Regions from separate parts of the Methylobacterium sp. 37f genome, predicted to be linked through region 3. Evidence: predicted binding sites of a transcription regulator. Region 3 holds the regulator's gene; each other region holds the start of a gene.

Region 1 (6,668 bases), on a different contig from region 3:
GCCCACCGCGACGTTCTCGCGGGCGGTGAAGCTGAAGCGCACGAAGTCCTGGAAGATGACCCCGATCCGGCTGCGCAGGTCGTCGAGATCGTAGGCGGAGAGGGGCAGGCCGTCGAGGAGCACGCGGCCTTCCGTCGGGTCGTAGAGCCGGGTGAGCAGCTTCACGATGGTGGTCTTGCCGGCGCCGTTCTCGCCCACCAGGGCCAGCACCTCGCCGGCCGCGAGATGGAAGCTCAGGTTGCGCACCGCCCAGGTTTCGGTGCCGGGATAGCGGAAGCCGACCGCCTCGAAGACGATCCCGCTCCGGATCGGGCGCGGCAGGGGCGCGGGGATCGCGGGCGAGCGGATCGCCGGCACCACCCCGAAGAACGAGAACAGGTCGTCGAGGTACTGCGCCTGCGCGGCGATCTGCGAGAAGCCCAGCAGCAGGCCCTCGATCAGGCTGCGCAGGCGCTGAAACGAGCCGGCCAGGAAGGCGAGATCGCCGATCGAGAACTGTCCCGCCGCCGTGCGCCAGACGATGGTGGCGTAGGCGAGATAGTAGGCCAGCGTCCCCAGGGCGGCGAAGGCCCCGCCCCAGCCGGCCCGGCGCAGGGCCAGGGCGCGGTTGTCGGCCACGAGCTTGGTGGCGAGTCCCCGGTAGCGCTCGGCGATGTAGCCGTTCAGGCCGAACAGCTTCACCTCCTTGGCGGATTCGACGCTGGCCCCGAGGAAGCGCAGGTAGTCGATCTCGCGCCGCTCCGGCGTGCGCGTCCAGGCCAGGCGGTAGCCCTCGCGGTTGAAGTAGGTCTCGTTGAGGAAGGCCGGCACCAGGGCAACCACGAGCAGCAGGATCAGCCAGGGCGCGAAGGCCACGAGGCCGAGGGCGAAGGCCACCAGGGTGATGAGATCCTGGCCCTGGCCGAAGAGCTGGAACAGAAGGTTCGAGCGGCCCGTGACCTGACGGCGCGCCCGCTCCAGCTGGTCCTGCTGCGTGCTGTCCTCGAACTGCTCGAGGTCGAGATCGGCGGCGTGGCGCATCAGCTTCAGGGTCGCGGCATTGCCGTAGAGGTCGGCCACCAGCCCGTCGACGAGGGTGCTGGCCCGCCCCAGGAGGTCGGCCAGGATGGCGAGCCCGAACTCCGCCGCTACCAGAAGGGCGAGGTGCCGGAGGGCCGGATCGGCCAGCCAGGCTTCCGGGCCGAGGCCGCCCGGGTGGGGCCGGGCATGCTCGGCCACGATCGCGTCGAGGATGAGCTTGGCAAGGTAGAGCATGGCGACGGGCAGGCTCGCCCGCGCGAGGCGAAGGCCGAGGCTCGCCATGAGCAGGCGGGGACTGGCGGCGTAGACCAGGCGGAACAGGGCCGGCACGTGGCGCAGGGCGCCGAGGCGCGCGGTCCACGCGGAGGGAAGGGCAAGACGTTCGAGCATCGAGCGGGACCATGACCGGGACCAGTGCCCCCGTCGATCCCGTTCGCGTCGCGTCCAGGCCGCGTCCGTGTCGCAGCCGGAGGCCCTAAGCTCTTGAGGACAGAGGGTTCGACGGCGAGACGTGGCTTTGCGCCCTATGGTAGTCGTCACCGAATGTTCACCAAGGCGAGGCCGCCCACGATGCTCAGCGGTTCAGCGATCCTGCGGGTCGGCATCCTGATCGTGGTGGCGGCTGTCCTTGCCGGGATCATCCAGTTTCTCCGGCCGCATGGGGACGGCGCGACCGAAACAGCGACCGAGTCTTCGGCCGAGACGCGGACCGTGACTCCTCCGCCCTCCGTCGGGAAGGCCGGAACCCAGGCGGTGGTCCCGCCGGCGGTGACGCGGCCGGTAAGCCCTGTCGTGCCGGCCCCCGCGCCGCAGGCATCGCCCTTGCCCGCCGCGCCATCACCACCAGCCCCGACCACGGCGCCGATGGCCGCCCCGGCTCCCACTCCAACCGCCGACGCGCGGATGCCTGCCTTTCCGCCTTCCTCGCCGCCCGCCTCACCCTCGCCCGGCCGCAGCAACGGGGACGCTGCCCGCCCGGCGTCGCCGATCACCGGCGAGCAGGCCATCGACAACGCCGCCGAAACGGCGGGACCGCGCGGCGTGGCGGTGATCGACCTCAATACGGGCAGCGTCTCGGAGCTGAACGCCCTCAGGGGCGGCGGCATGATCGGACGCGCGATCGCGCAGAAGCGCCCCTATGCCTCCGTCGGCGAGTTGCTGTCGAAGCGCGTCCTCAGCCGCGCGGTGTACGAGCGGATCAAGGATCAGGTCACGGTGCGCTGAAACCCGTTTCGGGTAGCGCACCGCGCGGCGCCTGCCTACAATGCCAGCCCAGGAAGCCGGAAAGCCGCTTCGATCACCAGGGACGAGCCATGTTTGCGCAAGCCGGGGGCGTTACCTTTCGCGAGGATCTCGGCGTCGAGGAGACCACCGAGACCGACAACATCGTCCGCTGGGACGGCGAGAAGCTCTATGTCGAGCACGACATCTATCACAACGGTCAGCTCGTCCACCGCAAGTACCGCAAGAACGTCAGCGAGGCGGTCGCCCGGGCGCTTCAGGCGCTGATCAACCGGACGCAGCAATAGGCCGGGGCGGCGAACCTGCGACGCGCCTCGGCGCGTCCGCATCCGCCCCCTACTTGCCGATCCAGTCGTGCTCGGCGACGACGGCTTCCACCGGGCGCGTCCAGGTGCCGGGCTGGTCGGAAGACCCCGTGCCGAGCGCGCACTGGACCATGACGCTGTCGCTCCAGCGCCCGTACTTGTAGCCCACCGCCGGCAGCAGCCCGACGCGGACGAAGCCGCAGGCCTCGTGGAGGCGCAGGGACGCCTCGTTCTGCGCGTCGATGTAGCCGATCATCTGGCGGTATCCACCCGCCGCGCAGGCCTCGATCAGCGCCGGCAGCAGGCGCCGGCCGATCCCGGCGTTCAGGTGCTCGTGGTGGACATAGATCGAGTGCTTCAGGGTGTAGCGGTAGGCCGGGCGCTTGCGGAACGGAACCGCGTAGGCGTAGCCGGCCACGATCCCGTCGCGGTCGGCCACGAGGTGCGGCAGGCGCTTCTTGCGCATGGCCTTCCGGCGCTTCTTCAGGTCGTCCGGGTGGAGCGGGTCCGCCTCGAAATCCCCGACATCGCCGACGCCGCGCCGGATGTGATGGGCGTAGATGTCCACCATGTCGGGCACGTCGGCATCCGACGAGGGCCGGATGACGAGGTCGGGATCACTCTCGGCCGCGCCCGCCATCAGCGGCTCTCGCGCATGACGCGGGGCTCTCGCATGACGTAGGTGTGGAACCGGATCGTCCCATCCGGATCGACGTCGCGGAACACGCCCTGGATCTCGGCCTCGAAGCCCGGGAACAGGTTCGCGGAGCGCTCGAACATCTTGAAGTAGTCCAGCATGGGTTTGGCCCGCTCGTCCAATCGCTCGCCCGGCAGCACCGTGCCGATGCCCGGCGGGTAGACCAGAAGCAAGGTCGTCGCCACACGACCCTCCGCCTCCGCGATCGGAACGTAATCGACGTTGTTGCGGGTGAGCTGCTGGACCGCCTCCTTCGGCGTCATCACCATCTCGGGCAGGTGGCCCGGCTCGAACTGCTTGCGCTGGAGCGTGCTGGTGCCGTGCTCGCGGTGGAAGGCGTGGAAGTCGGCGCAGAGGTCGCGCAGGCGCACGCCCTTGTAGCGGTTGGGCCGCCGCCGCACGAACTCGGGCATCGCCTCCTCGAGGGGCACGTTGTCGTCGTGCAGGCGCTTGAAGGCGACCAGCCCCGAGATCAGCGTGCCGGCCTTGGAGGATTCGACGCCCGGCGTCAGCAGGAAGAGCAGCGAGTTGAGGTCGTTCTTTTCCGGCACGATGCGGTTTTCCCGCAGGTACTGGGCAACGATCGGCGCCGGAACCCCATGCTCGGCATATTCCCCGGTGTGCCGGTTGAAGCCCGGCGTCAGCACGGTGAGCTTGTTGGGGTCGGTCATGGCGTAGTCGGGCGCCACGTGGGTGAAGCCGTGCCAGTCGGCGCCCGGCGTCAGCTCCCAATATTTCACGTTGCTGGCGAGCTCGTCCGTCGAGAGGCTTTCCCACGGCACCCGGCCGTCCGGTCCCTTGACCGTGTCCGGCACGAAGGGGTCGAAGAACCAGCGCTTGAGCGGATCGCCCTCCTTCTCCTCGAACTCGCGGCGGATAGCGCGCACCTTCTTGCGCCACTCGATGCCGAGCCGGATGGTATCGTCCCACAGGACGACGCCGGAGCGGCCCTTCATCATCTGCGCGCCGACATCGAGGGAGGCGAACAGGGGATAGAACGGCGAGGTCGAGGCGTGGACCAGGAAGGTCTCGTTGAAGCGCCGGTGTTCGATCCGCCGGGTCTGGCCGCGGATGTGGCTGTCCTTGGTGTGGATCTGCGAGGCCTGGGAGAAGCTCGCCAGCTGCTTGTGGGTCGACTGGGTGGCGATGATGCCGGGCGAGGTCTCGTCGAGGCCCTTCAGGCCCATGGCGAAGCGTCCGGCGAAGAGCGGGTGGAACTTCATGAAGCCCGCCCAGGCCTCGTCGAAGAGGATGTAGTCGCAGAGATGCCCGATCTTATCGAGGATCATCTGCGCGTTGTAGATCGTGCCGTCGTAGGTGCATTGCTCGACCACGGCCACGCGGAACGGCCGCTCGCGTCGCCAGGCCTCCGGGTCGGTGATCAGCGGGTTGTCGCGGATCTTTTCGCGGATGCGCGTCTCGTCAAGGGCTTCGTGGTACATCGGGCCGATCAGCCCGTAGGCGTTGCGGTCGGTCTCCAGGAAGACCGGGATCGCGCCGCCGAGGAACAGGGCGCCGTGATGCGCGGCCTTGTGGTTGTTGCGGTCGAACAGCACGAGGTCGCCCTCCGCCACCAGGGCCGAGAGCACGATCTTGTTGGAGGCCGAGGTGCCGTTGAGGACGAAGTAGGTCTTCTCGGCCCCGAAGATGACGGCCGCCTCCTTCTGCGCCTTCAGGGCCGGCCCCTCGTGGACGAGGAGGTCGCCGAGATCGAGCACCGAGTTGTCGAGGTCGTCGCGAAACACCGCCTCGCCGAGATGCTCGACGAAGATGCGCCCGATCGGCGAGCGGTTGTAGAAGATGCCGCCGTTGTGGCCGGGGCAGGTCCAGAGCTGGTTGCCCTGCTCGGCGTAGTCGACCAGCGCGCCGAAGAACGGCGTCTTCAGGGTCTCGGCATATTGCTTGACCCGGCTCACCAGGCCGCGGGCGATGTAGTCCGGGGTTTCCTCGGCGAGGAAGATGTAGCCGTCGATGAAGTCCAGCACCTCGACCGGAATGTCCTCCAGGCGCTTGCGGCGGACCATGATCACGATGGGCATTTCCAGCCCGCGCTTGCGCATGAGGTTGATGAGGGCGGCCGCCTTGCCGTCGAGGCCGCGCTTGCCCCAATCCACCACCATGCAGCCGATGGCCGAATCGGTCTGGACCGCGATGGCCGCGTCCTCGACGCGGCGCGCCCGTACCACCTCGAAGCCGAGCTTTTCGACCGAACCGATGATCTGCTGGACGCGCACACCCTCGAGGTCGTCCGGATCGAAGTTCGGCGCGCACATCAGGACGGTGAAGCGGCGAAAGAAGTCCATGCGGGGAAAGGCTCCAGAAGGCTGTTGGCGCACCGTTCGCGACGGGACGTGACGCTTCGATGACGATCCTGCGGCGGCGGCGGTGTTTTCAGGCTCCGGGCCGTGCGACAGAAAGCCGGCTTACGATCCGGCACGCCGTTTGACGAGCCCGAGGCGGCGGATCATGCCGTAGACGGCCAGCGCCGCGAGGCCGCAGAGGACCAGGGCGACGAGCGAGCCGTTCTCGAAATCGCCGAGGAACAGCCCCTTGGTGTTCATGCCGAACACGCCCGTCACCAGGGTCGGCGGCAGGAACAAGGCGGTGAGGATCGACAGGGTGAAGAGCTGGCGGTTGGTCTCGGCGGCCGTGCGGCCGGCGATCTCGTCCTGCAGCAGGCGGCTGCGTTCGGACAGGACCAGCATGTCGCGGTGGAGCGAATCGAGCCGCTGGACCACGCGGGCGGCCATGCTCACCACCGCCACCGGCAGGGCGTCGTCGGCCTCCTCGGTCTCGGATTCGAGGCGGTGGAACACCGCGCTGAGGCCCGCGAGCTGGCGATGCTGGCGCACGGCCTGCCGGCGGATCGGCGCCAGCGGTTTCGGGTCGTCGGGCTGGTCCTCGTCGAGCATCCGGTCCTCGATGGCATCGAGGTCGTCGGAGAAGCGCCGGGCGCAGGCATCGAGGGCGGCGGCGACGCTGGTGACGAACAGCTCCAGCAGCCCCGCCGGAGCCGGAACGCAGCGCCCGGCCAGCACCGCATCGCGGGCGGCCTCGGCGGCGGCGGTGGCATGCCGGCGCCCGCTGACCAGCAGGCGTTCGCCCAGGACGCAATGCAGACGCCCGGCCGGCTCGTCCGCGGTGCGGCCGCCGAATTCGCGCTCCCGGTCCGCGATCACGAGGCCGAGATCGCTGCCTTCGATGACCACGCGCTGGTGACCGTCGCGGGCGAAGGTGGCAGCGGCGAGCGCCGGAGGCCCGAAGCGCCCGGCGGCGATCAGCTCGTCGAGGCGCGCATCGACAAGGTCGAGATGCAGCCAGAGGAAGCCGTCGGCGACGGGCTCGGGCAGGCCGCCGCCGGTCTCCAGAAGCCGCCCGCAGCCCTCGGCGTCGAACACCATGGC
Region 2 (8,209 bases), on a different contig from region 3:
CCCCTGGCCCTGATCGCCCATGCGCGACAGATCTATGCCGACGAGGATGGATTTCCCCGGGCGCTCCTGCTGGCTTCTGCCGAGAACCCGGAGGCCTTCGCGGGCTTCAACGCCTTCCTGCGGGACCGCCTGGCCCAGATGGAGGACGTGGCCTGCTGCCCGGGCGCCGGGGCGATGCTGACCTTCGCCACCCTCGGCCTCCTCCTCTCTCGCACGCTCGGCTTCCATTGCCTGGAGGGGGCGGAGCTGGAGAAGCTGTTCGACGCCATGGAGCGCACCGCCAGGAGCCTGCCGAAGATCGAAGCGCAGCCCTGAGCGTCTCAGCTTTCCGAGCGTCCGCTTGCGTACATCGATGAGCGAGAGACGCCGCTGACGGTCCTTCCGTATTGAGTCAGACGAAGCCGGCCGATGGCATGCCGCGGAGCAGGCAGGGCAAGAATGATCGCAAGGATGAGGGCCAAGCCTTCACCATGATCGATACTTTCGCAGTGCCGCGCGACGTCCCCCGAACCTACGCGACGCCGTTCCGAAGGCCGGGAATGATTTCGTCTCCGCGAAATCCGTTCTGCCGAGACCCGGAGAAGCGCTGTACGACCCGGGTCAACGCAGCTATGCCTTGATCATGCCAGCCGGACCGCCCGAGCCGATCGCCCGACGATCCGAGATGCCCAACGGCTGGACCCGATCCGGGATGTCTCGCGCGTGACCGTCTCCCTGGCGTTTCTCGACGCCGGCGGCGTCACGGGTGCCGAAATCCGCACGCACGACTGGTCGGGGACGACATTCGGACCGCCGGAGACTTGGCCGGCGTCCTTGCGCAACACGCTGGCGCTCATGCTCGCCTGTCCCCGGCCGATGTTCCTGGCCTGGGGACCCGACCTGCTCTGCTTCTACAACGACTCCTACCGGCCGATCCTCGGCTATCGCCTGTCGCACGCGCTCGGCCGTCCGTTCCGCGAGGTCTGGGGCAGCATCTGGGACGACATCGGTCCACTGGTGGAGGCCACCCTCGCGGGCGAGCCCCGCACCTTGACCGACATGAAGCTCGATCTCGCCCGCGCAGGACGGGCGGAGGAAAGCTGGTGGTCGTTCACCTACTCGCCCGTCTACGACGATGCCGGCGCGATCAACGGATTGCTCTGCGTCACCGCGGAGACGACCGACCGCGTGCTTGGCGAGGCCGCCCTGCGCGAGAGCGAAGACCATTATCGCCACGCAGTCGAGTTGAACCCGCAGGTGCCCTGGACCTGCGATGCTGCCGGAAACATCACGTCCTACGCGACCCGCTGGCTGACCCTGACGGGACAGGCCCCCGGCGAGCCCCTGGGCGACGGCTGGACCCGGGCGGTGCATCCCGAGGACCTGCCGCGGACCATCGCCGTGTTCGGTGCCTGCATCGCCTCTGGAGACCCGGTGGATGTCGATTACCGCATCCGCCTCGCGTCGGGCGAGCACCGCTGGATGCGGGCCCGCGCCTTTCCGCGCCGGACCGAGGGCGGCGAAATCCTGTGCTGGTACGGCGTGGTCGAGGACATCCACGACCGCAAGCAGGCCGAGACGCGCCTGCGACGGCGCGAGGAGCAGTTGCGGCTGGCCACCGAGGCGGCCGAGATCGGCACCTGGGACCTCGATCCGGTCGGCGGTACGCTGGTCTGGTCGGACCGCACCAAGGCGATGTTCGGCTTTCCCTCCGGCGCGTCGGTGACCCTCGACGACTTCTACGCCACCCTGCACCCCGAGGATCTGGCGGCGACCCGAGCGGCCTTCGCCTCCGCCATCGACCCGGCCCTGCGCACGACCTATGACGCCGAGTACCGCACCATCGGGCGCGACGATCGGCTGGTGCGCTGGGTGGCCGCGAAGGGCCGGGGCGTGTTCGACGAGACCGGGCGCTGCGTTCGGGCCCTCGGGACGGCCATCGACATCACGGCGCGCAAATCCGCCGAGGGCCACCTGCGCTTCCAGATCGCGCTAGCCGACCGCTTGCGCACGGCGGCGAGGCCGCTGGACATCAAGATGATGGCCTCGGCCAGCCTCGGCGCGCATCTGGGTGTCGGCCGGGTCGGTTACGGCCATCTTCAGAACGAGGGCGAGGTCATCTCGGTCGAGCGCGACTGGTGCGACGGGCGCATGCCCTCGCTCGCCGGCGTGGTCCGGGTGCTCGATGCCTTCGGCCCCGCGCTGGTGGTCGAGTTGCGCCAGGGGCAAACCCTGGTCGTCACCGATTGTCGGACGGACCCGCGGACCGCCGAGCCGGCGTTCCAGGCCACCTGGGACAGCATCGGAACGCGGGCGCTGATCGTGGCTCCGATGATGCGAAGCCTGGAATCCGGCGGCCTGTCCCTCGGCGGCGTGTTCTTCGTGCATTCCGACGCGCCGCGCATCTGGACCGACGCGGAGGTCGGGCTGACCATGGAGGTCGCGGCCCGGACCTGGTCGGCCTACGCGCAGGCGGAGGCCGAGGCGGCCCTGCGCGAGTTGAACGCCACCCTTGAGGAGCGCGTGGCGGGACGCACGGCCGAGCTGGAACAGACCCACGAGGCCTTGCGGCAGGCGCAGAAGATGGAGGCGGTGGGCCAGCTCACCGGGGGCGTCGCGCACGACTTCAACAATCTCCTCACCATCATCCGCTCCTCGGTCGACTTCCTGCGTCGGCCGGATCTGCCGGAGGTGCGCAAGAGCCGCTACCTCGATGCCGTCTCCGAGACCGTGGACCGGGCCGCCAAGCTCACCGGCCAGCTGCTCGCCTTCGCCCGGCGCCAGGCCTTGAAGCCCGAGGTGTTCGACGTTCGGGCGCGCCTCATCGTCATCGCCGACCTTCTGGAAACGGTGACGGGCGCCTGTATCCAGGTCGTCACGGCGCTGCCCGAGGAGACCTGCCACATCCGCGCGGATCTCAGCCAGTTCGAGACCGCGCTGATCAATATGGCGGTCAATGCCCGGGACGCGATGGAAGAGCGGGGCACCCTGACCATCCGCCTGGAATGCCGGGCGCCCATGTCACCCCTGCGCGACCAGGGCGGCCAAGCGGACCGGTTCGCCGCGATCTCGCTCAGCGACACCGGCATCGGGATCCCAGCGGATCATCTCGACCGGATCTTCGAACCGTTCTTCACCACCAAGGGCGTGGGCAAGGGCACCGGGCTCGGGCTGTCGCAGGTCTTCGGCTTCGCCAAGCAGTCGGGCGGCGACATCGCGGTCATCAGTACGGTCGGGGCGGGAACGACCTTCACGCTCTACCTGCCGGAAATCGAGCCCGACCAGGTCCCGCCCACGGCCGCCGGCGTGATCGAGCATCCCACCGTGTCGGGGGACGGCCTGCGCGTCCTTCTCGTGGAGGACAACCTGGAGGTGGGCCGTATCGCCCGCCAGATCCTGGAGGATTTCGGCTATCTGCCGACCTGGCACACCGACGCCGAGAGTGCGCTGGCGGATGTGGAGCGTGAAACCACACCCTTCGACATCGTCGTGTCGGACGTGGTCATGCCCGGCATGGGCGGCGTGGCCCTGGCTCAGGAGTTACGGCGCCGCCGGCCGGATCTGCCAGTGCTGCTCGCCTCGGGATACAGCCACATCCTGGCCCAGGAGGACGCGCACGGCTTCGAGCTTCTGCAGAAGCCCTATTCGGCCGAGCAGCTCGGCCGGACGATCAACCGGATCGTCGCACGGCAGGTAGCGCTGTCGGAACCTTAGGCAAGGAACCGCTCCCGCCGCTCGGCCTTGCGCCGGCACGTCGCGCGTCGCGACGTCAGGCTGCCTGCTCGGCCATGGCGGCGAAGACCAGGGCGTGGCGGGCCGCCAGGGCGTCGATGTCCGTGGAATAGCCGCCGCCGATCACCCCGACCAACGGGATGCCGCGGCGGCGGACGGCTCCCACCACGTACCGGTCGCGCGCCAGGAGGCCGGCATCGGTCAGGTCGAGGCGCCCGAGGCGGTCGTCGCGGTGGGGGTCGACGCCGGCATTGTAGAACACGAGGTCGGGGCGGATCGCATCGAGGAGCGGTCCGACATGGGCCTCCAGCACCGCGCGGTATCCGGCATCGTCGACGCCATCGGGCAGGCCGACGTCCCGGTCGCCGGCGATCTTGCGGGTCGGGTAGTTCTTCTCGGCGTGGATCGAGAGGGTGAAGAGATCGGGGGTGCCGCTGAGGCAATCGGCGGTGCCGTCGCCCTGGTGGACATCGCAATCGATCACCAGGGCGCGGGCGATGGTGCCCTCGGCATGCAGGGTGCGGGCGGCGACCGCCACGTCGTTGAAGATGCAGAAACCAGCCCCGGTCTCGCGTCGGGCATGATGACTGCCGCCGGCCGTGCTTCCGGCGATCCCGTGCGCCAGGGCGAGGCGGGCGGCCAGGAGGGTGCCGCCGACGGACGCGCAGGAGCGGTCGACCACCGAGGCGCCGACCGGAAGGCCGATGCTGCGCTCGATTTCGCGGGACACGTCGAGGGCGAGCACGGCCTCGACGTAGGCGCGATCGTGAGCGGCGGCGAGAAGCGCGGCCCCGGCCGGCTTCGGCCGGACGAAGCCGTGCGGCGCGAGGCCCTGCTCCACCAGCAGTTCGGCCAGGCGCCCGTATTTCCGCATCGGGAAGCGATGCCCCTCCGGCAGGGTCGCCTCGTAGGCCGGGTGGAAGACGATGGGCAGGCTCATGTGGCAGACCTCACGACACGCGCCTCACGCCAGTTCGGCGACGAGGCGGTCGGCCAGGGCCAAGCCGCTGTCGTAGGCGGCCTCGACGCGCGGCCCGAGGCAGCCGTCACCGGCATAGCCCAGGCGCTCGCGCGGGTCGTAGAGGCAGGGTTCGCCGCAGGTCTCCTCGACGAGGGCGTAGCGCCAGCGATGGCCGCGCCCCTGTCCGGCGACCGGCATTCCGAAGAGGACGGACAGGGCCGAGATCAGTCGTGCCGCCGCCGCCTCGGGCGCGTCCTCCAGGTGGGTCCTCGACCAGTCGGGCGTGGCATGGACGGTGAAGGCGGGCTTCCCGCTCGGCCGGCCGGGCTTCGTAGCCTCGCGAAAGATGGCCGCGACCGGTCCTCCCGCGGGTCGCAGGACGTCGCCCGCGAAGGGAAGGTCCCGCGCGCAGGTCAGCATCAGCGACCAGCAGGGTGCGTAGGTCGCCCGCTCGATCGTCGGCAGCACGAGTCCGCTCGTGGCGAGGAGGCGCGACGCCTGAGGCCCTGGCAGCGTGAGCACGACGGCCTCGAACACCCGCGGTTCGAGACCCTCGGCCAGAGCCAGGGTCCAGCCGCTCGACACGCGCGACAGGCCCGTGACGGTGCGGCCGACATGAACCTCGAGACCGCCGAGGAGATCGCGCACCGGCGCGGTCATGTCGGGCACGGCCGTGAAACGGTCAGGACCATCCCAGGGCGCCACGAGGCCGCGGCCCGCCCAGGCGGCGAGCCGCGCCCCGAAGGCGGAGCCATGTGCCCGCAGAACCTGGGCGCCGTGATCGAAGCGGAGCCCGGTGTCGCGATCGCGCCGGTTCGCCATGCGGCCGCCGACCTGACGGCCCTTGTCGAACAGGGTGACGGCGAGGCCGGCCTCGATCAGGCGGCGCGCCGCACTCGCCCCCGCCATCCCGGCTCCCACGATCGCCACATGCGCCGGTCTCGCCACGCCCGCCCCCTCCGTTCCCCCGGGTTGTCATACGACTGAAGCATCGCGGCTGTTAGGGGCGCTGGGACGGTCGGGGACGCGGCGCGATGTCCATCCCGCGATCGGTCGCGTTTCGGGTCTGACCAACGGGAGATGTCGCGGATGTGGGATCAGGCGATGCGGGACTTGTCGGAGCCGGGCGCTGCGGTCGCTCTGGCGTTCTGCGCCGCCCTGACGCTGATCAACCTGGTCGGGATCGCGGTGGCGGCCGTCCGAATCGGGCGGCGCAACGGTGCCTCGGTGTTCCCCCAGGGCGCGCCGGTGTCGCTGGTCCGGCCGGTCTGCGGCGTGGAGACCTTCAGCGAGGAATTGCTGACCCGCGGCTTTCGGCTGGTGCATCCGTCCTACGAGCTGATCTTCTGCGTCGCCGATGAAGGCGATCCCATCGTACCGCTGGTGCGTCGGCTGATGGCGGCGCATCCGCAGGTCCGGTCCCGCCTGATCGTCGGCGACGAGCGCATCAGCGACAATCCGAAGCTCAACAACTGCGTGCGCGGCTGGGAGGCGGCCCGCCACGACTGGGTCGTGCTCGCCGATTCGAACGTGGCGATGCCGCCGGACTACCTGCAGCAATTGCAGGCGGCCTGGCGTCCGAACACCGGCCTCGTCTGCTCGACGCCGATCGGAGCGCGGCCCGAGGGCCTGTTCGCCACGGTGGAATGCGCATTCCTGAACACCCTCCAGGCGCGCTGGCAATATACCGGCGAGGCCCTCGGCCTCGGCTTCGCCCAGGGCAAGAGCATGCTTTGGCACAAGCCCTTCCTGGAGGCACGCGGCGGCATCCGCGCCCTGGCGGCCGAGATCGCCGAGGATGCGGCGGCGACCAAGCTCGTGCGCGCGGCCGGGGCGCGCGTCCATCTCGTGGCCGCTCCGTTCGACCAGCCCCTCGGGCGCCGCACCCTGGCGGAGATCTGGTCGCGGCAGTTGCGATGGGCGCGCCTGCGCCGGGTCACCTTCCCGCTGTTCTTCGCGCCCGAGATCGGCTGCGGACCGCTCCTGCCCTTCGGCATCGCCCTCGCGGCCGCCCCCTCCCCGGCGCTCGCCGGAAGCCTGCTCGCGCTGACCGGGCTCTGGTATGCGGCCGAAATGGCGCTGGCCGCCCGGGCGAAGTGGGTCCGGGGCCCCGGTCTCCTCCTGGGCTTCATCATCCGCGATGCCCTGATCCCATTCGTGTGGACCAGCGCCTGGCTACGCGGCGCGGTTCTCTGGCGAGGCAATGCCATGAACATCCGGACGACGATGGACCTCCAAACAACGAGGGACCTCCGAACAACGAGGGACTCGCGGACCACCATGGAGATCGCACCGCCGAACACCGGTGCCGCGACACGCAGCCCCTGGCGTCGCCTGTGGCCCCGGGCCAGCACAGCCTGACGGTGCCCGCTCGAGTCGCATCTCCCTGCCGTCACGGCGGCAGCGCTCTTGCTTAGGCTCCGCGGTCCGCACCGGGCGGACAAAAGGGGCCAGGGCGATGCAGACCGAAACCAGCGGGCTCCATAAGGGCCTCAACGCCTTCCATCTCTGGGGCATCGCCGTCGGACTCGTGATCTCGGGCGAGTATTTCGGCTGGAGCTACGGCTGGGCTTCCGCCGGAACCCTCGGCTTCCTCATCACCACGATCGCGGTTGCGGCGATGTACGTCGCCTTCATCTTCAGCTTCACCGAACTCACCACCGCGATCCCGCAGGCCGGCGGCCCCTTCGCCTACAGCCGGCGCGCCTTCGGCCCGGTCGGTGGCTGCATCGCCGGCTACGCGACGCTGATCGAGTTCGTCTTCGCGCCGCCCGCCATCGCGCTCGCCATCGGCGCCTATCTCAACGTGCAGTTCCCCGGCCTCGACCCCAAGCACGCGGCGCTCGGCGCCTACGTGGTCTTCATGACCCTCAACATCGTCGGCGTGCAGATCGCCGCGACCTTCGAGCTGTTCGTCACGATCCTGGCGGTGGCCGAACTCCTGGTCTTCATGGGCGTCGTCGCCCCGGCCTTCTCCTGGTCGAACTTCGCCGCCCACGGCTGGGCCGGCACCGACACCTTCGGACTGCCGGCGATCGGCGGCCTGTTCGCCGCGATCCCGTTCGCGATCTGGTTCTTTCTCGCCATCGAGGGGGTGGCGATGGCGGCCGAGGAGGCCAAGGATCCGAAGCGGACCATCCCGATCGCTTACATCACCGGTGTGCTGACCCTGACGGCCCTGGCCTTCGGTGTGATGATCTTCGCTGGCGGCTCGGGCGACTGGCGGGCTCTGAGCAATCTCAACGACCCCCTGCCCCAAGCGATGAAGACGGTGGTCGGCGAATCGAGCGGCTGGCTCCACATGCTGGTCTGGCTCGGCCTGTTCGGCCTCGTTGCCTCGTTCCACGGCATCATCATGGGCTACTCGCGGCAGATCTTCGCCCTGGCCCGCGCGGGCTTCCTGCCCCGTGGCCTCGCCCGGGTGCACCCGCGCTTCCGCACGCCCCACATCGCCACCCTCGCGGGGGGCGTGGTCGGCATTGCGGCCATCTACAGCGACAACCTGGTAACCATCGCGGGCCAGTCGCTCACCGCCAG
Region 3 (8,209 bases):
CGCCGGAGGGCGTCGAACGGCCGGTCGGATTGACGCGTTGGCCCCGCACAGACACCCGGAGACCTCCATGGCCCTGCGATCCGAAACCCCACCCACCCCGGGCGATCTCTCCGTCGAGACGCCCCCGGACTCCGAGCGGCCCACCACCGCCATGCTCAAGGCGGATATCGACAGCGGGCGGACCGGCGACAAGATCGCCCATTACGACACCGGCCTGTCGCAACTCGGCACCGACGACGAGGCGGCCGGCAATGCCCCCTCGCATGCCCGCATCGCCCTGGCACGCAAGACCGAGGCGGCGCCCCCGAAGGTCCGCGCCGCCGCGAAGCCCGAGGGTCACAACCGGTGGATCCTGCCGCTGTTCATCGGGTTCGCCGCGATGGTCCCCGTGGTGGTCGGTACGTCGCTCTACCTGTTCGGACGATAGGCGACCGCACGCCGCGGAAAGGGCCGGACCTCAGACGGTCCGGCTGCGCCGGCGGGCGACCTCGGCGAGGGCGGCGAGGTCCTTGTCGGCATCGCCGTGGTCCATCGCCGCGATCAGGGTGTCGCGCAACACGTCGGCGAAGGGCATCGGCACGCCGGCCGCCCCGGCGGCGTCCAGGGCGAGGCCGATATCCTTGGCGCCGAGCTTGAGGGCGAATCCCGGCGGCTCGTAGCGATGGTCGGCGATCAGGGCGCCGTAGTTCTTGTAGACCGGCGATGCGAACAGCGTGTTGGTGAAAAGGTCGAGGAGATCGGCCCCCGTCACCCCGTGCCCCTCCACCAAGGCGGCCGCTTCGCCCATCGCCTCGATCGCCGAGATCAGCATGAAGTTGCCCGCGAGCTTGACCGCGTTGGCCCGGTGCGGCTCGGACCCGAAGGCCCAGGTCCGGGCGCCCATGGCATCGAGCAGCGGCTGCGCCCGGGCGACGGCTGCGGGATCGCCCGCCGCGACGATGTTCAGCTTGCCCATCGCGGCGACATCGGGGCGCCCGAAGACCGGGGCCGCGACATAGGGCACTCCGGCGCGCGCATGGATCGCCGCCAGATCCTGGGCCAGGGCCACCGAGATCGTGCTCATCGACAGGTGCAGGCCCGGGCGGGTGCCGCCGTCGAGGAGACCGCCCGCGACGATCACGGCGCGCAACGCCGCGTCGTCCGCCAGCATGGTGATCGCCGCATCGCCCGCGAAGGCCTCGGCGGCCGTGGCCACCGGCACCACGCCTTCCAGCCCCTCGACCCCCGCCGGGGAGCGATTCCAGACCCGGACCCGGTGACCGGCCCGCACGAGGCTCGCCGCCATGCCGCGTCCCATCCGGCCGAGGCCGATCACGCCCACATCCATGAACCGTCTCCCGCGTTGCGTCGTCTCAGTGGCCGTTGAGGAATTCGAGGGTCAGCGTGTTGAACTGGTCCGTCGCTTCCAGGTGGACGAGATGGCCGATGCCCGGCAGCACCACGGCGCGGCCGTTCGGCATCCGAGCGGCCAACGTGCGCGCGTGCTCGGCGTTGCGCCCCATGTCGGCCCGGAGCGATTCCGGCGCGAAGGGCTTGCCCGGGGCATTGTGGTCGTTTTCGCCCATGAGGAAGAGGGTCGGCACCGGGATCAGCGGGATCTCGTGCACCACCGGCTGGCCCCAGATGGCCTGGTAGGAATTGACGAAGGACTGGAGCCAGCGCGGATACTCGCCCGAGCCCTTGACCCGCTCGCGCACGGAGACGAACGGCTCGATGGCGGAGGACGGCAGCGAAAGGGCATAGTTCGTCATCAACTGGCGGCGGTAGGAATCGGCGGTCGTGTCGCCCTCCAGGCGCAGCAGGGTCGCGTCGGAGACGGGCGGCACGGTGAACCGGTAATCCTCCAGACCGATCGGGGCTTCGAGCACGAGGCTGTTGATGCGGGCAGGGGCATTGCGGGTCAGGCGCACCGCCAGCATTCCGCCCATCGAATGGGCCACCACGTCGACGCGCGGCAACCCGAGGGAATCGAGCAGGCCCACCGTGTCGGCCGCCATGGCGTCGAACGTGTACGGGCCAACGGGCTTGGCCGATTTGCCGAAGCCGAGCTGATCCGGAACCAGCACCCGGTACCCGGCGCGGCTGAGCGCCAGGATCACCGGCTGCCAGTAGCTCGACGGGAAATTGCGCCCGTGCAGGAGCAGGACGGTGCGTCCGTTGGCCTGCCCCTCGGCGGGCACATCCATATAGGCGAGGCGCTGGCGCTCGCCGTCGCGCATCCGCTCGAGGAAGAACACCGGATAGGGATAGGCGAAGCCTTCGAGGGCGATGCCCAGGGGAGACGCGTCGTCGGCCCTCGTCTGCGCGGCGGCCGGTGCCACGGTGAGCTGGGCCGCCAGAAGGAGGGCGGAGACTGAGCGGAGCGCGTCCATGTGTGTTCCCGACAACGGCGCGCGGTCGCACGCATCGGCTGACATAGCGCAGGTTCCGGCCGCATGCCGCCCGATCCGGGTGACAAAGGACACGCGGAGTCTCCGGCCCCCTTGCGGAAACCGGCGCCGCGTCCCACGCCTCGGCCATGAATGTCGACGCGCCCCGCCACGCCTCGCCCGAGCCCGTACCGGATGGCTTGCCGGTGCGCGAACGCATGCTGGCGCTTTTGGCGATCAGCCTTGCGATGACCATGGCGGTGCTCGACGGCGCCATCGTCAACGTGGCCCTGCCGGTGATGGCCAAGGATCTGGCGGTGGAGCCCTCCGCGGCGATCTTCGTCACCAACAGCTTCCAGATCGCGGTGACGGCCTCCCTGCTGCCTCTGGCCTCGCTCGGCGACATCCTCGGTTATCGCCGGGTCTACCTCACCGGCCTCGTCCTGTTCACGGCGGCCTCCGTGGCCTGCGCCTTCGCCCCGACCCTCGACTGGCTGGTGGCGGCGCGGATCGCGCAGGGGTTCGGCGCCGCCGGCATCATGAGCGTCAACATCGCCCTGGTGCGCTTCATCTATCCGCATCGCCTGATCGGGCGCGGCGTCGGCAACGTCGCCCTGGTGGTGGCCATGGCCTCGGCCGCCGGGCCGACGGTGGCGGCCGCGATCCTGTCGGTGGCGACTTGGCCCTGGCTGTTCCTGGTCAACCTGCCGGTCGGGGTGATCGCCCTCGCGGTCGGCGCCCGCACCCTGCCGGCGACGCCGAAGAGCGGCGGCCGCTTCGACATCCGCAGCGCGCTTCTCAACGCCCTGACCTTCGGGCTCCTGATCACCGGCGTCGACGGCCTCGGCGATCCGGCCACGCGCGGCGTCGCCCTGGCGGAGATCGGCGCGGCCCTCTGCGTCGGCGCCGTCTTCGTCTGGACGCAGACCCGGATGACCCGTCCGCTCCTGCCGGTCGATCTCCTGCGGATTCCAGCCTTCGCCCTCTCCATGGCGACCTCGATCGCCTCGTTCGGGGCGCAGATGATGGCCTATGTCGCCCTGCCCTTCTACTTTCAGGACGTGCTGCACCTGTCCGAGACGCAGACCGGATTCCTGATGACGCCCTGGCCCATCGCCATCGCGGTGATGGCCCCCCTGTCCGGGCGCCTCGCGGACCGCTACGCTCCAGGGCTGCTGGGCGGCCTTGGTCTCGCCCTGATGGCGACCGGCCTCGCGGCGATCGCGCTGCTGCCGTCGGACGCCTCCCATCTCGACATCGCCTGGCGCCTCACCCTGTGCGGCCTCGGCTTCGGGCTGTTCCAGTCGCCGAACAACAAGGTCATCATCACCAGCGCCCCGCGTGACCGCAGCGGCGGGGCCAGCGGCATGCAATCCACCGCGCGTCTGACCGGACAATCCTTCGGGGCCGCCCTGGTGGCGGTGATCTTCGGGTTGCACCAGGGCGCCGCTCCGGCCGGACCGGTGGCCGCCACCCTGTGGTGCGCCGTCGGTCTCGCCGCCTTCGGGGCGGTGGCCAGCGTATTGCGGCGCCAACAGACAGGATGACGCTTCGGAGAAACGAGACTTCGAAGAGACGAGACTTCGAAGAGACGGTCTTCGGAACGTTGACCCAGCCTCGGCAGAGCCGCGCCGATGGCGTGATCGCACCAGGGCCGTTCCGGCGCGTTGACCCGGTGCCAGCTCCACCGAGGACAACACCATGCAACTCGACCTGTCGGGCAAGCGCGCCCTCGTCAGCGGTTCCACCACCGGCATCGGCTACGCCATCGCCAAGGCCCTGGCGGAGCTCGGCGCGACGGTGGCGATCAACGGGCGCACCCAGGATCGCGTGCGCGACGCCGTCGAGCGCCTCAAGCGCGAGACCGGCAAGGCGACCTTCATCGGCGCGCCGGGCGACGTCTCCACCCCGGACGGGGCCGCGCGCGTGGTCGCGGGGCTGCCGGACATCGACATCCTGGTCAACAACACCGGCATCTTCGAGCCGAAGCCGTTCTTCGACATTCCGGACGAGGACTGGCACCGCTTCTTCGAGACCAACGTGATGAGCGGCGTGCGCCTGTCGCGCGCCTACACGCCGGGCATGGTCCAGCGCGGTTGGGGCCGGGTTGTCTTCATCTCCAGCGAATCCGGCGTGAACATCCCGGTGGAGATGGTCCATTACGGCATGACCAAGACGGCCCAGCTCGCCGTGGCGCGCGGCCTCGCCGAGACCGTGTCCGGCTCCGGCGTGACCGTGAACAGCGTGCTGCCGGGACCGACCCTGTCCGAGGGCGTCGCGGACTTCATGAAGAGCATGGCCAAGGACGACGGACGCGGCGGCGACGTCGACCTCGATGCCGCCGGCCGCGCCTTCGTGGCCGAGCATCGCCCGACCTCGCTGATCGGCCGCCTCGCCACCGTCGACGAAGTCGCCAGCATGGTGGCCTACATCTGCAGCCCGGCCGCCAGCGCCACCAGCGGGGCGGCCCTCCGGGTCGATGGCGGCGTGGTGCGCAGCATCGTGTGACGCCCAAGTCACAGGGAGCCGAGCACTCGATTGAGAAGGGCCGGGATCGAAAAGGATTGAAAAAAGCGCGGTGTCATTAACGATTTGGTCATCCTTCCATTCGAGGTTCCCGGGCCGATGGGAGGATGCAGATGGGAGATTACGCGCTCGAGGGACCGCGCTGGGGCCGAGGTCCGGCGGGGACAGGCGGCGGCATGGTCACCTGGGCTCTCGACGCAACGATTCCCGCGAGCTTCGTCGGCGTCATCCAGGCCGCCTTCGCCGCCTGGTCGAGCTATGCCGACATCGCCTTCCAGCAGGTCGTGTCGACGGTCGAATCCGATATCGATCTCACCCTGAATAGCATCGACGGTCTCGGCAAGGTCGTCGGGAATGCGACCTATTCCTATAGCGGACAGCGCCTTCAATCCGTGACCGTCGCCTTCGACAGTGGAGAAGGATGGCACACGGCGAAGGGCCGCGTCGTCAGCAATCAGAACGTCGATCTTTCCGCCGTCGCCCTTCACGAGATCGGGCATGCGATCGGGCTCGACCACTACAATGCCAAGCCGGAGGTGATGAACGCCATCCTGGATCCCACCATCTCCAGCCTCGCGGCCGGCGACATCGCGGGCGTCCAGGCGCTGTACGGCGCTCGCAGCGCCCCGATTCAGGCAGCACCGCCCGCCCTGGTCGTGCAGGCCGAGGTCACGGCCGTGCACCGTTTCTACGACACCAAGACCGGGGACCATTTCTACACCACGAGCGGCGCCGAGAAGGCGCAGATCCTGCAGACCCTGCCGTGGTTCACCTACGAGGGAACCCCGTGGGCGACCCCGAGCCAGGGGGCCGACACCATCGACGTGTTCCGGTTCTTCGACACCGGCACGACCGCGCATTTCTTCACGACCAGCGTCGGCGAGCGCGACCAGATCATCAAGACCAACCCGTCCTACAAATACGAGGGCGTCGCGTTCGAGGCCTACGCGGATGCCAGCGCGCCCGGCACCGTGACGCTGGAGCGGTTCTTCAACACCAAGACCGGCCAGCATCACTTCGCCGGCAATGCCGAGGAGGCCGCCGGCATCAACCAGGGCGCTGCCGGTGCGGGCTGGATCGACGAGGGCAAGGGCTTCACCGTGCACGCGCCCAGCGACGGCATGCTGTTCGCCTGACTGCGTGGTAACGGCCGCCCTACTCGCCCTCTGCCTCGAACATCTCGTCGAAGGAATAGCCCGAGCCGCGCACGGTGCGGATCGGGTCGCTCTGGCGCGGACGGTTCAGGGCCTTGCGCAGGCGGCCGACATGGACGTCGACGGTGCGCTCGTCGATGTAGACGTCGTGGCCCCAGACCCCGTCGAGGAGCTGCTCGCGGGAAAACACCCGGCCGGGGCTCTGCATCAGGAACTCGAGCAGCTTGAACTCGGTCGGCCCGAGATGGATCTCGCGGCCCTCGCGGCGAATGCGGTGGCTGACCCGGTCGAGCTCGATGTCGCCGGCCACCAGCAGGTTGGCCACGTGGGCGGGCTTGGCCCGACGCAGCAGCGCGCGCACCCGCGCCAGCAGTTCCGGCACCGAGAACGGCTTGACGATGTAGTCGTCGGCGCCCGTGCCGAGACCGCGGATGCGGTCGCCCTCCTCGCCGCGCGCCGTGAGCATGATCACCGGCAGGCGCTCGGTCTCGCGCCGGGCCCGGATGCGGCGGCACAGCTCGATGCCCGACAGGGCCGGCAGCATCCAGTCGAGCAGGACAAGGTCGGGGACCTGCTCCTGCAGGCGCAGGTCCGCCTCGTCGCCGCGCGCGGCGGAATCGACGATGAAGCCCTCGGCCTCGAGGTTGTAACGGAGGAGGAGGGTCAGGGCCTCCTCGTCCTCGACGATCAGGATACGCGTACTCATCGTGCGCTTTCGATCAGGCGGAATCAGGCCGCGCCGGGCATGTCCACCGTGGCGTAGTTGGACGCGTCGTTCTTGGGCCGCTCCCGCTCCGCCAGCAGGTTCTCGCCGGTGACCAGGTAGTGGATCGTCTCGGCGATGTTGGTGGTGTGATCGCCGATGCGCTCGATGTTCTTGGCCACGAACAGCAGGTGGGTACAGAACGAGATGTTGCGCGGGTCCTCCATCATGTAGGTCAGGAGTTCGCGGAACAGCGAGTTGTAGAGCGCGTCGATGGCGTCGTCGCGCTCCCAGACGTCGAGCGCCGCCTTGATGTCGCGGCTGGCATAGGCGTCGAGCACGTCCTTGAGCTGCTCCTGCACGAGGTCGCTCATGTGCTGGACGCCGATGACGATCTTCTGCGGCTGGATCTGGTCGGCGATGGCCACGACGCGCTTGGCGACGTTCTTGGCGAGATCGCCGATGCGCTCGATATCGTTCGAGACTCGGATCGCCGTCACCGTCTCGCGCAGGTCGATGGCCAGCGGCTGGCGCCGGGCGATCAGCAGGATCGCCCGCTCCTCGATCTCGCGCTGAAGGGTGTCGAGGCGGGTATCGGCCGCGATGACGGCCTGAGCTAGGGGAGAGTCGCGGCGCACCAGGGCCTCGCCGGCCTCGGTCATCATCTTCTCGGCGATGCCGCCCATCTCGGAGATCGAGCGGCGCAGGTTCTCAAGATCCGTGTCGTAGGATTTGACGATGTGGTCGGGCATGGGTCGCACTCCTCGGTCGGGCCCGCCTGTCCGGTGCCCGCCACGGCATGGGATCTGGCATGGGTTCTGGCATGGGGTCTGGCGTGGACCGGATCAGCCGAAGCGGCCGGTGATGTAGTCCTGGGTCTGGCGCTTCTCCGGATTCATGAAGATGCGCGTGGTGGGTCCGAACTCCACCAGTTCGCCGAGATACATGAAGGCGGTGAACTGCGAGATGCGCGCCGCCTGCTGCATGTTGTGGGTCACGATGACGATGGTGAATTCCGAGCGCAGCTGCTCGATCAGCTCCTCGATGCGACCGGTCGAGATCGGGTCGAGGGCCGAGGTCGGCTCGTCGAACAGGATCACCTCCGGGCGCTGGGCCACGGTGCGGGCGATGCAGAGGCGCTGCTGCTGACCGCCGGAGAGGCCCATGCCGGATTGCTTGAGCTTGTCCTTGACCTCGTCCCAGAGGGCGGCCTTGCGGAGCGATTCCTCGACGCGCACGTCGAGGTCGGCCTTGGGCAGCTTCTCGTAGAGGCGCAGGCCGAAGGCGACGTTGTCGTAGATCGACATCGGGAAGGGCGTCGGCTTCTGGAACACCATGCCGATGCGCGAGCGCAGCTCGTTCAGGTCGACGTTGGAATCCAGCACGTTCTGGCCGTCGAGGAGGATTTCGCCCTCCGCCCGCTGGTCCGGATACAGGCTGTAGATGCGGTTGAAGGT
Region 4 (8,209 bases), on a different contig from region 3:
TACACCAGCGGCATCGCCTCGACCCTGGTGCAGTCGCCGAGCTTCGCCAACGTGCTGTTCGGCTCCGGCCTGTTCGGGGACGGGCGCCTGCGCGACCTCGTGCGCCGCTACGTCACGCCGGACCTGCTCACGGCCATCGCCGCGCAGCACGCCAAGGGCCGGCGCCTCCTCGTGGTGACGACGAATCTCGACGCCCAGCGCGCCGTGATCTGGAACATGGGCGCCATCGCGGCCAGCGGCGGACCGGCCGCCCTCGACCTGTTCACGGACGTGCTCACCGCCTCGGCCAGCATCCCGGCGGTGTTCCCACCCCAGCTCATCGACGTCCAGGCGGCGCAGCGCACCTTCCAGGAGATGCATGTCGACGGCTCGGTGGTGACGCCGGTGTTCACCCTGCCGCAATCGTTCCTGCTGCGCGATGCCCGCTTCAAGGCGGGCGCCAAGTCGGACATCTACGTCATCATCAACGGGCGCCTGGAGCCGGAATTCGATCTCGCTCAGAACAACACGCTCTCCATCGTCGAGCGTTCGTTCACCACCGCCAGCCGCGCCCGCAGCCGCGCCACCCTGGCCTCGACCTACGCCTTCACCCGCGGCAACGGCATCGGCTTCAACCTCGCCTATATCGATGAATCGGCGCCCAACACCTCGACGGCGCGCGGCTTCGACACCGGCTACATGCGCAGCCTGTACGAGACCGGGTACCAGACCGGCCGCACCGGGACCTTCTGGCGCAAGACCGTGCCGGTCGCGCCCCTGGTGAAGGCGTCGGTGGTCGCGGCCCAGTAATGCGCGTCGCACGAGGGGGTCGGATGCGTGCCGCCCCCCTCGCGCTCCATGGTGCGCTGCGATAGAGCGAAGGCATCGCGTCAGGGTTCATTCGGTGCCCGCGCCCCCGGCGAGCCCCCCCCGCAATGATCCAGATCGAAGACCTCACCTTCAGCGCCTGGGGCCGACGCTTCTTCGACCGTGCCAGCGTGGCGGTGCCGCCCGGCTCGAAGGTCGGGCTCGTCGGTCGCAACGGCGTCGGCAAATCGACCCTGTTCAAGATCATCCTGGGCGAGCTGCAGCCCGACGGCGGCGCCATCCTGCTGCCGAAGACCGCCCGCGTCGCCTCCGTCGACCAGGAACACCCCGCGACCCCGGTCAGTCTGATCGACACGATCCTGGCGGCCGACGTGGAGCGCGATGCGCTGAACACCGAACTCGAGACCGCCGAGCCGGAACGCCTGGGCGAGATCTATGCCCGCCTCATCGAGATCGATGCCGACCGGGCCCCGGCCCGGGCCGGCGAGATCCTGGCCGGCCTCGGCTTCTCGGTGGAGGACCTGACCCGTCCGATGGCGGAGTTCTCCGGCGGCTGGCGCATGCGCGTGGCCCTCGCTGCGGCGCTGTTCGCCGAGCCGGACATGCTGCTCCTCGACGAACCGACCAACTACCTCGATCTCGAGGGCGCCCTCTGGCTGGAAGCCCGGCTCAAGCGCTATCCGCACTCGGCCCTGATCATCAGCCACGACCGCGAGCTGCTCAACAATTCGGTCGATGCGATCCTGCACGTGGCCGGAGGCAAGCTCGAACTCTACACCGGCGGCTACGACGATTTCGAGAAGCGCCGGGCCGAGAAGGCCCGTCTCCAGGCCTCGACCAAGCAGAAGCAGGAAGCCGAGCGCGCCCATCTGCAGAGCTTCATCGACCGCTTCAAGGCCAAGGCCTCGAAGGCCGCGCAGGCGCAGTCCCGCGTCAAGCGCCTCGCCAAGCTGGAGCCGATCGCCACCACCATCGAGGAGCACGTGGCGCCGTTCCACCTGCCTTCGCCGAAGCGCCCCCTGGCGCCGCCGCTGATGCACCTGACCGACGCCACCATCGGGTATGGCGACGATGCGCCGGTCCTGCGCGACCTCAACCTGACCCTCGACGTCGACGACCGCATCGGGCTGCTCGGGGTCAACGGCGCCGGCAAGTCGACCTTCGCCAAGATGGCGGCGGGCGCGCTCCAGGTGCGGGACGGGCGGATGGTGCGGGAAGGGCGGGTGCAGGTCGGCTGGTTCCACCAGCACCGGATCGAGGCCCTCGACCCGAAGGACACCCCGCTCGCCATCATCCGGCGCGAGCGTCCCGACGACAGCGAATCGGGGAGGCGCGCCAAGCTCGCGAGCTTCGGGCTCGGGTTCGACAAGCAGGAGACGACAGTGGACGCGCTCTCGGGAGGAGAGCGGGCGCGCCTGCTCCTCAACCTCGTGGCCATGCAGGCGCCGCACCTGCTCATTCTGGACGAGCCGACCAACCACCTCGATATCGACAGCCGGAGGGCGCTCCTCGACGCGCTGAACGATTACGGCGGGGCGGTCATCCTCATCACCCACGATCGCTCGCTGATGGAGCTGGTGGCGGATCGCCTGTGGCTGGCGGCCGACAACACGGTCAAGCCGTTTGCCGGGGACATGGACGATTACGCGAAATTCGTGCTCGACCGGACCCGTGCCGGTCAGCGCGCGCCCGGGCAGGGCCGCGAAAAGTCGGGTCGCGACAAGAAGTCCAAGCGCCGGGCGGCCTGAGCCGCCCGGCTTGCAGGCTTCACTTCCGGAGGATCTTGGTCACGAGGCGGCCGAGGGGTGTGCCGGAATCGTAGTTGCGGTCGTCGCGGACCACGGGACGGTCCTCGTTGCCGAGGAGCTTGGTGACGATGCGTCCGATCAGGCTCATGGTGTGACCCTCTTGCGATGTGGGGCGCCGGGCAGGAACGGCGCAGCTTGACCATCAACACGCAGGGGCCGGCGGACGTTCCCTCCGGGCCGCCAGCCCGTATCCGGCCTGTCATACAACCGTGATCTAAGCCCCTCGGTTTCCACGGCAGGGTCTGGGGTCGGGCATGGACAGCGCGCAGCGGGCAGCGGAGGTCGAGGCGATCCGCCGCGAGGTGGCGGACGATTTCGACGAGGAACTCGAACTCGAGATGGAGGACGAGCGCCTGGAGCGACTGGCCGACGAACTCGGGCAGCCAGCCCGTCCGCCCGGCCTCGACCGCAAGGTCTACTTCCGCGAGCTGTTCCGGCTGCAGCACGAGCTGGTGCGGCTGCAGGACTGGGTCCAGGCCCACAAGCTGCGCGTCGTCGTGATCTTCGAGGGCCGCGATTCCGCCGGCAAGGGCGGCGTCATCAAGCGCATCACCCAGCGGTTGAACCCGCGCGTCTGCCGGGTCGCGGCGCTGCCCGCCCCGAGCGAGCGCGAGCGCACGCAATGGTACTTCCAGCGCTACGTCTCGCACCTGCCGGCCGCCGGCGAGATCGTGCTGTTCGACCGCTCCTGGTACAACCGCGCCGGCGTCGAGCGCGTGATGGGCTTCTGCTCCCCCGACGAGGTGGAGGAGTTCTTCCGCTCGGTGCCCGAATTCGAGCGCATGCTGACCCGCTCGGGGATCGTGGTGCTGAAATACTGGTTCTCGATCACCGACGAGGAGCAGGAATTCCGCTTCAACATGCGCATCCACGATCCGCTGAAGCAGTGGAAGCTGTCCCCAATGGACGTGCAGTCCCGCCGCCGGTGGGAGGATTACACCAAGGCCAAGGAGGACATGCTGGCCCGGACCCACATCCCGGAAGCGCCGTGGTGGGTGGTCGAGGCCGTCGACAAGAAGCGCGCCCGTCTCAACTGCATCAGCCACCTCCTGGCGCAGATTCCCTACGGCGACGTCGAGCATCCGCCCGTGCACCTGCCGGATCGCGAGCGCCACGAGGACTACATCCGCCACCCGGTTCCGGCCGCGATGTTCGTGCCGCCCGTGTTCTGAGGACGCTGATTCGAAGCCGGCCGCTTGCACGGACCGAGTGCTCCGGGCGAGAGGGTGTGGGACGCTTCCACGCCTCTCGCCCGCCAGTCCTCCGTCCAGCCCCCGTCCAGGTATCCGGCATGACCAGCACCGACGAACTCCTCTTCACGGCCGAGGGCGGCATCGCCCGCCTGACGCTGAACCGGCCGCAGGCGCGCAATGCCCTCACCTTCGGCATGTACCAGGGGCTGATCGATCACTGCGCCCGGATCGAGGCCGATACCGGCATCAAGGCGCTGATCATCACGGGCGCGGGGGCCAAGGCCTTCGCGGCGGGCACCGACATCGCCCAGTTCCGGAGCTTCGAGACCGCCCAGGACGCGATCGACTACGAGCGCTTCATGGACCGGGTGATGGGCGCGCTGGAGCGGCTGGCGGTGCCGACCATCGCGGCGATCGCCGGCGCCTGCACCGGCGGCGGCGCAGCCATCGCCGCCGCCTGCGACCTGCGCATCGCCACCCGCGACGCCAAGCTCGGCTTTCCCATCGCCCGCACCCTCGGCAATTGCCTCTCGCTCGGCAACCTGCGCCGGCTCTCGGCCCTGATCGGCCCGGCCCGGGTCAAGGACATGATCTTCACCGCCCGCCTCGTCGGCGCCGAGGAGGCGCTGGCCATCGGGCTCGTCGGTGAAGTGGTGGCCGATGCCGACGCGCTGGCGGCGCGGTCCACGGACCTCGCGACCCTGATGGCCGGCCACGCGCCGCTCACCCTGCGGGCGACCAAGGAGGGCCTGCGGCGCCTCCAGGGCGAGGATGCGACGGGGGCCGAGCGTCCCGGCGACGACCTCATCCGCCTCTGCTACACCAGCGCCGATTTTCGCGAGGGCATGGAGGCCTTCCTGGCCAAGCGGCCGCCGAACTGGACCGGCCGGTAGGAACGGCGATCGCAGCCGATCCGCGCCCGTGCCCAACGGACCGTTCAGATGTCTCGCCCCAGATCGACCCCGGGAGGATCGGAAGGCTTGCCTGGCTGCGGTCGACCAAATCGCGACAGGCAATCACGTCTCAACAGGCGACCATCGATGGCCGCAAGGCCGCAGCCGATGAGGGCCATGCCGAGGTAGTGCCGGAGATCCAGGCGCTCGCCCAGCACCAGGGTGCCGAGCAGGATGGCCGAGACCGGAATCAGGAACGTGACGAGCAGCAGGTTCGTCGCTCCCGCCGTCGCCAGGATGCGGAAATAGAGCACGTAGGCCAGGGCGGTGGACAGGGTGGCGATGCCCAGCACGGCCCCCCAGACCGGCAGACCCGGCATCGCCAGCGTCCACGGCCGATCCACCACGAGGGCGATGGGGAGCATCAGGAGCGTCGATGCCGTGACCTGCCCTGCCGCCGTTGCGACCGGCGGGACGCCCATCCGCTTGAAGCGGCGCCCGAAGACGCCCGCCACCGCGTAGGAGAGGGCTGCGGCCAGAACCGCGATCTGCGCCAGGACGTTCGTCCCGAGAGCGGTCAGCAGGGCAGGCCCGATCATGACGGCAACCCCGCCCAGGCCGACGAGAACGCCCGCGAGCCGGTTGCCCGTCATCCGTTCGTCCGAGGTCGACAGGTGGGCCACCGCAACGGCGAAGAGCGGCGTCGTCGCATTCAGGATGGCGGCAAGCCCGGAGGCGATGTGTGTCTGTCCCCAGACGATCAGGCAGAACGGCAGGACGTTGTTCAAGAGCCCCATGCCGGCGAACGCTGTCCAGACCGCGCGCGTGCGGGGCAGGCGCGATCCCGTGAGCGGCAGGGCGAGGTTGAGGACGAGGGCCGCCACGCCGACCCGAAGGACGACGAGGGTGAAGGGCGGCAGCGCCTGGAGCGCGATACCGGTGAAGAAGAACGATCCCCCCCAGAGCACCGACAGGGCGAGCAGCATCGCCCACTCGGGCGCGGACAGGGTGTGAGGGACGGAGCGGGGCACGGCGGAGGTCCTTCCGACTTGATCCTGCTCCCGCCTACGACGCGCCGCGCCGGCACGCCTCCCGTTCCTTGCTCCGCAATCCAGAAGAGGCGCGCGTGCGATCGATGCCCGTTATCCGTGTGGAACAGGCCCGAACGGCCCGCCCCGCTGCGCCGCGGCTATTCCAGGCCCGCCACCTTGATCGCGTCGCCCTCGAGCCGGACCTGGGCCGGCAGGCCGCGCTGGACCGGGCCGAGATCATCGGCCGTGCGATACAGGCCGTCGATGGCGATGAGTTCCGGTTCGAACTTGCGGCAGGTGATGCGGGCGTCCGGGTTGCCCGCCGCCCCGGCGATCGCCCGACCGCGCAGGGCGCCGTAGACGTGGAGCGAGCCGCCGGCGATCACCTCGGCGCCCGAGGCCACCGAGCCCATCACGGTGATGTCGCCCTCCAGGTGCAGGATGGTCTGGCCGGAGCGCACCGGGGCATCGAGGATGAGCGAGCGGAACGGCGCCGGCGCCGACGGCATCACCGGCGCGTCCGCCTCGGCGTCCGGCGTCGCCTCCGGGGTGGGAACCGCGTCGACCGGACGCCCCCCGGCCGGGGGCGGCGGCAGGCCGGCGCCGAGCTGGCCCGGATCGGCTCCCTCGATGCCCATCACGGCGACGTCGCGGGCGGCGAGATCGGCCACCAGGGCGACGAGGGTTTCCCGTTCGAGCCCGAGTCCGGCCACGTCGAGGATGACCGGGCGCCCGACGAAGAAGGCGGGCGAGCGCCGGGCCAGCGCGTCGAGTTCGGCAAGCCACTCGGAGACGGGCAGCACCGGGGCGAGCACCAGGGCCATGAAGGAACGGCCGCGAAAGCGGATCGGGGGACGTGTTGAGCTTGCGGTCACGATCGGGTGTCTTGTTCTCGGGCGGTGTTCGCGGAAAGCGGGCGCTGATCGCCACCTTATCCTAACCCGCGTTCCGGGGGCACAGGGCGCGACCTGCGGTCCGTCAACACGATTTCCGACGCCGTTCCATCCCGGGCCTTTGAGGATGTCGCGCCTCTTGCAGCGTTTGAATGTCGAATTGGAATGATTCCATAACATAGCGTTTGCAGGCTCAAGACGAGGATCGCTATAGCGGAGCAAATCCTCGCGACATCCGGGGGTCGGCCGGCAGGTTTGGCACGGCCGGGACTGCCGCTCTTGCCTGATCTTGCGGGTGTGCCCCGCGCGCGTCTCGAAGGTGCTGCCCGTGGTTGATGGTTCCGCTTCCCTGGACAGGGTCTGCGCGCGACAAGGCTGGCGCTACCGCGCAGCCGTGGCCGGGCGCGTGGTGCTCGCAGCCTTCGGCGGCTACGCCCTGGCGGCGCTCGCCACCGCGTTCCTGTCGCTGACCCTGCCGATGGTGCGCTCGGAGGCGGTGGCCACCGCCACACTGCTCAGCTTCGCCATCCTGGCCGGTGCCGTCATCTGGGTCTTCGCCGCCCGCACCCTGCTGCGCGCCGCGATCGGACTCGGAATTCCCATGGCGCTCGTCGGCGTGGGCCTGTGGGTCGCCCTCGGTCTCGTCGCGGCGGGGCCGCCCGCATGAGGCCGGGGTTCCGCCAATCCATGGCCTGGCTCCACACCTGGGCCGGCCTCGTCACCGGATGGGTGATGTTCGCGGTCTTCGTGACCGGCACCGCCACCTATTACCGTGCCGACATCTCGCTGTGGATGCGGCCGGAACTGCGCGCCGGACCCTCCGACCCCATCCCCGCCGCCGAACGCGGGATCGCCTACCTGAAGACGCATGCCCCGAAGGCCATGGCTTGGTATGTCTCGGTGCCGCAGCCCGACCGTCCGGTGATCGGCGTCTACTGGATGGACAGCCTGGAGGCGCCCCTTGGCCAGGCCCTGCTCGATCGGGAGACGGGAACCCCCACCCGGGCGCGGGACACCCAGGGCGGCGACTTCTTCTACCGCTTCCACTACGAACTCCAGATGATGCCGACGCTCGGCCGCTGGATCGTCGGCGGGGCGGCCATGATCCTGCTCGTCGCGCTGATCTCCGGCATCGTCACGCATCGGCGCATTTTCGCCGACTTCTTCACCTTCCGACGGGACAAGTCGGCCCAGCGCGGCTGGCTCGACGCCCACAACGTCACCGGCGTGCTCGCCCTGCCGTTCCACCTGATGATCACCTATACGGGCATCGTCACGCTGGGCTTGATGTACATGCCCTGGGGGGTGACGGCCGCCTACAAGGGCGACGACCTGCACTTCTTCGTGGAATCCGCCCAGAGCACGACCTGGCGCCCGGCCGCCGGCCGTCCGGCCGAGGCCCTGCCGTTGGCGCCGCTGCTGGCCCGCGCCCAGGGCGAGGTGTCCGAGCCCCTCGAGATGGTCATCGTCAACAACCCGGGCGACGCCGGCGCCACGGTGGTCGCGGTGTTCGAGGAGCCGCACGGGCTGGCCCACCAGCATCCGCAGATCGCCTTTGATGCCGTTTCCGGCGCCGTGGTCGAG

Evidence for each region. The regulator PhoB, encoded in region 3, activates phosphate uptake and scavenging genes when phosphate is short. The targets are predictions, from matches to a motif close to TGTCATNNANCTGTCAT.
Region 1: the regulator PhoB is predicted to act here: its motif matches at 5,616-5,632, upstream of J7U37_RS17715 (Orn/Lys/Arg decarboxylase N-terminal domain-containing protein).
Region 2: the regulator PhoB is predicted to act here: its motif matches at 5,646-5,662, upstream of J7U37_RS09865 (ceramide glucosyltransferase).
Region 4: the regulator PhoB is predicted to act here: its motif matches at 2,813-2,829, upstream of ppk2 (polyphosphate kinase 2).

Annotation. Positions count from the first base shown of each region.
Region 1 covers NZ_JAGHKN010000029.1:4,652-11,319, reverse strand. The annotation lists gene J7U37_RS17735 (ABC transporter ATP-binding protein) at 1-1,410, opposite strand, end outside; gene J7U37_RS17730 (helix-hairpin-helix domain-containing protein) at 1,591-2,244, shown strand; gene J7U37_RS17725 (hypothetical protein) at 2,334-2,549, shown strand; gene J7U37_RS17720 (GNAT family N-acetyltransferase) at 2,599-3,207, opposite strand; gene J7U37_RS17715 (Orn/Lys/Arg decarboxylase N-terminal domain-containing protein) at 3,207-5,567, opposite strand; gene J7U37_RS17710 (CorA family divalent cation transporter) at 5,688-6,668, opposite strand, start outside.
Region 2 covers NZ_JAGHKN010000011.1:91,962-100,170, forward strand. The annotation lists gene J7U37_RS09845 (TetR/AcrR family transcriptional regulator) at 1-315, shown strand, start outside; gene J7U37_RS09850 (PAS domain-containing protein) at 703-3,693, shown strand; gene J7U37_RS09855 (histone deacetylase) at 3,749-4,651, opposite strand; gene J7U37_RS09860 (FAD-dependent oxidoreductase) at 4,676-5,620, opposite strand; gene J7U37_RS09865 (ceramide glucosyltransferase) at 5,777-7,033, shown strand; gene eat (ethanolamine permease) at 7,131-8,209, shown strand, end outside.
Region 3 covers NZ_JAGHKN010000003.1:159,591-167,799, forward strand. The annotation lists gene J7U37_RS03400 (hypothetical protein) at 68-427, shown strand; gene J7U37_RS03405 (NAD(P)-dependent oxidoreductase) at 458-1,327, opposite strand; gene J7U37_RS03410 (alpha/beta hydrolase) at 1,353-2,372, opposite strand; gene J7U37_RS03415 (MFS transporter) at 2,519-3,916, shown strand; gene J7U37_RS03420 (SDR family oxidoreductase) at 4,071-4,877, shown strand; gene J7U37_RS03425 (matrixin family metalloprotease) at 5,072-6,031, shown strand; gene phoB (phosphate regulon transcriptional regulator PhoB) at 6,051-6,755, opposite strand; gene phoU (phosphate signaling complex protein PhoU) at 6,779-7,504, opposite strand; gene pstB (phosphate ABC transporter ATP-binding protein PstB) at 7,598-8,209, opposite strand, start outside.
Region 4 covers NZ_JAGHKN010000029.1:14,424-22,632, forward strand. The annotation lists gene J7U37_RS17750 (patatin-like phospholipase family protein) at 1-789, shown strand, start outside; gene J7U37_RS17755 (ABC-F family ATP-binding cassette domain-containing protein) at 915-2,555, shown strand; gene J7U37_RS17760 (hypothetical protein) at 2,575-2,703, opposite strand; gene ppk2 (polyphosphate kinase 2) at 2,870-3,787, shown strand; gene J7U37_RS17770 (enoyl-CoA hydratase) at 3,907-4,701, shown strand; gene J7U37_RS17775 (DMT family transporter) at 4,746-5,732, opposite strand; gene minC (septum site-determining protein MinC) at 5,891-6,556, opposite strand; gene J7U37_RS17785 (iron transporter) at 6,954-7,292, shown strand; gene J7U37_RS17790 (PepSY-associated TM helix domain-containing protein) at 7,289-8,209, shown strand, end outside.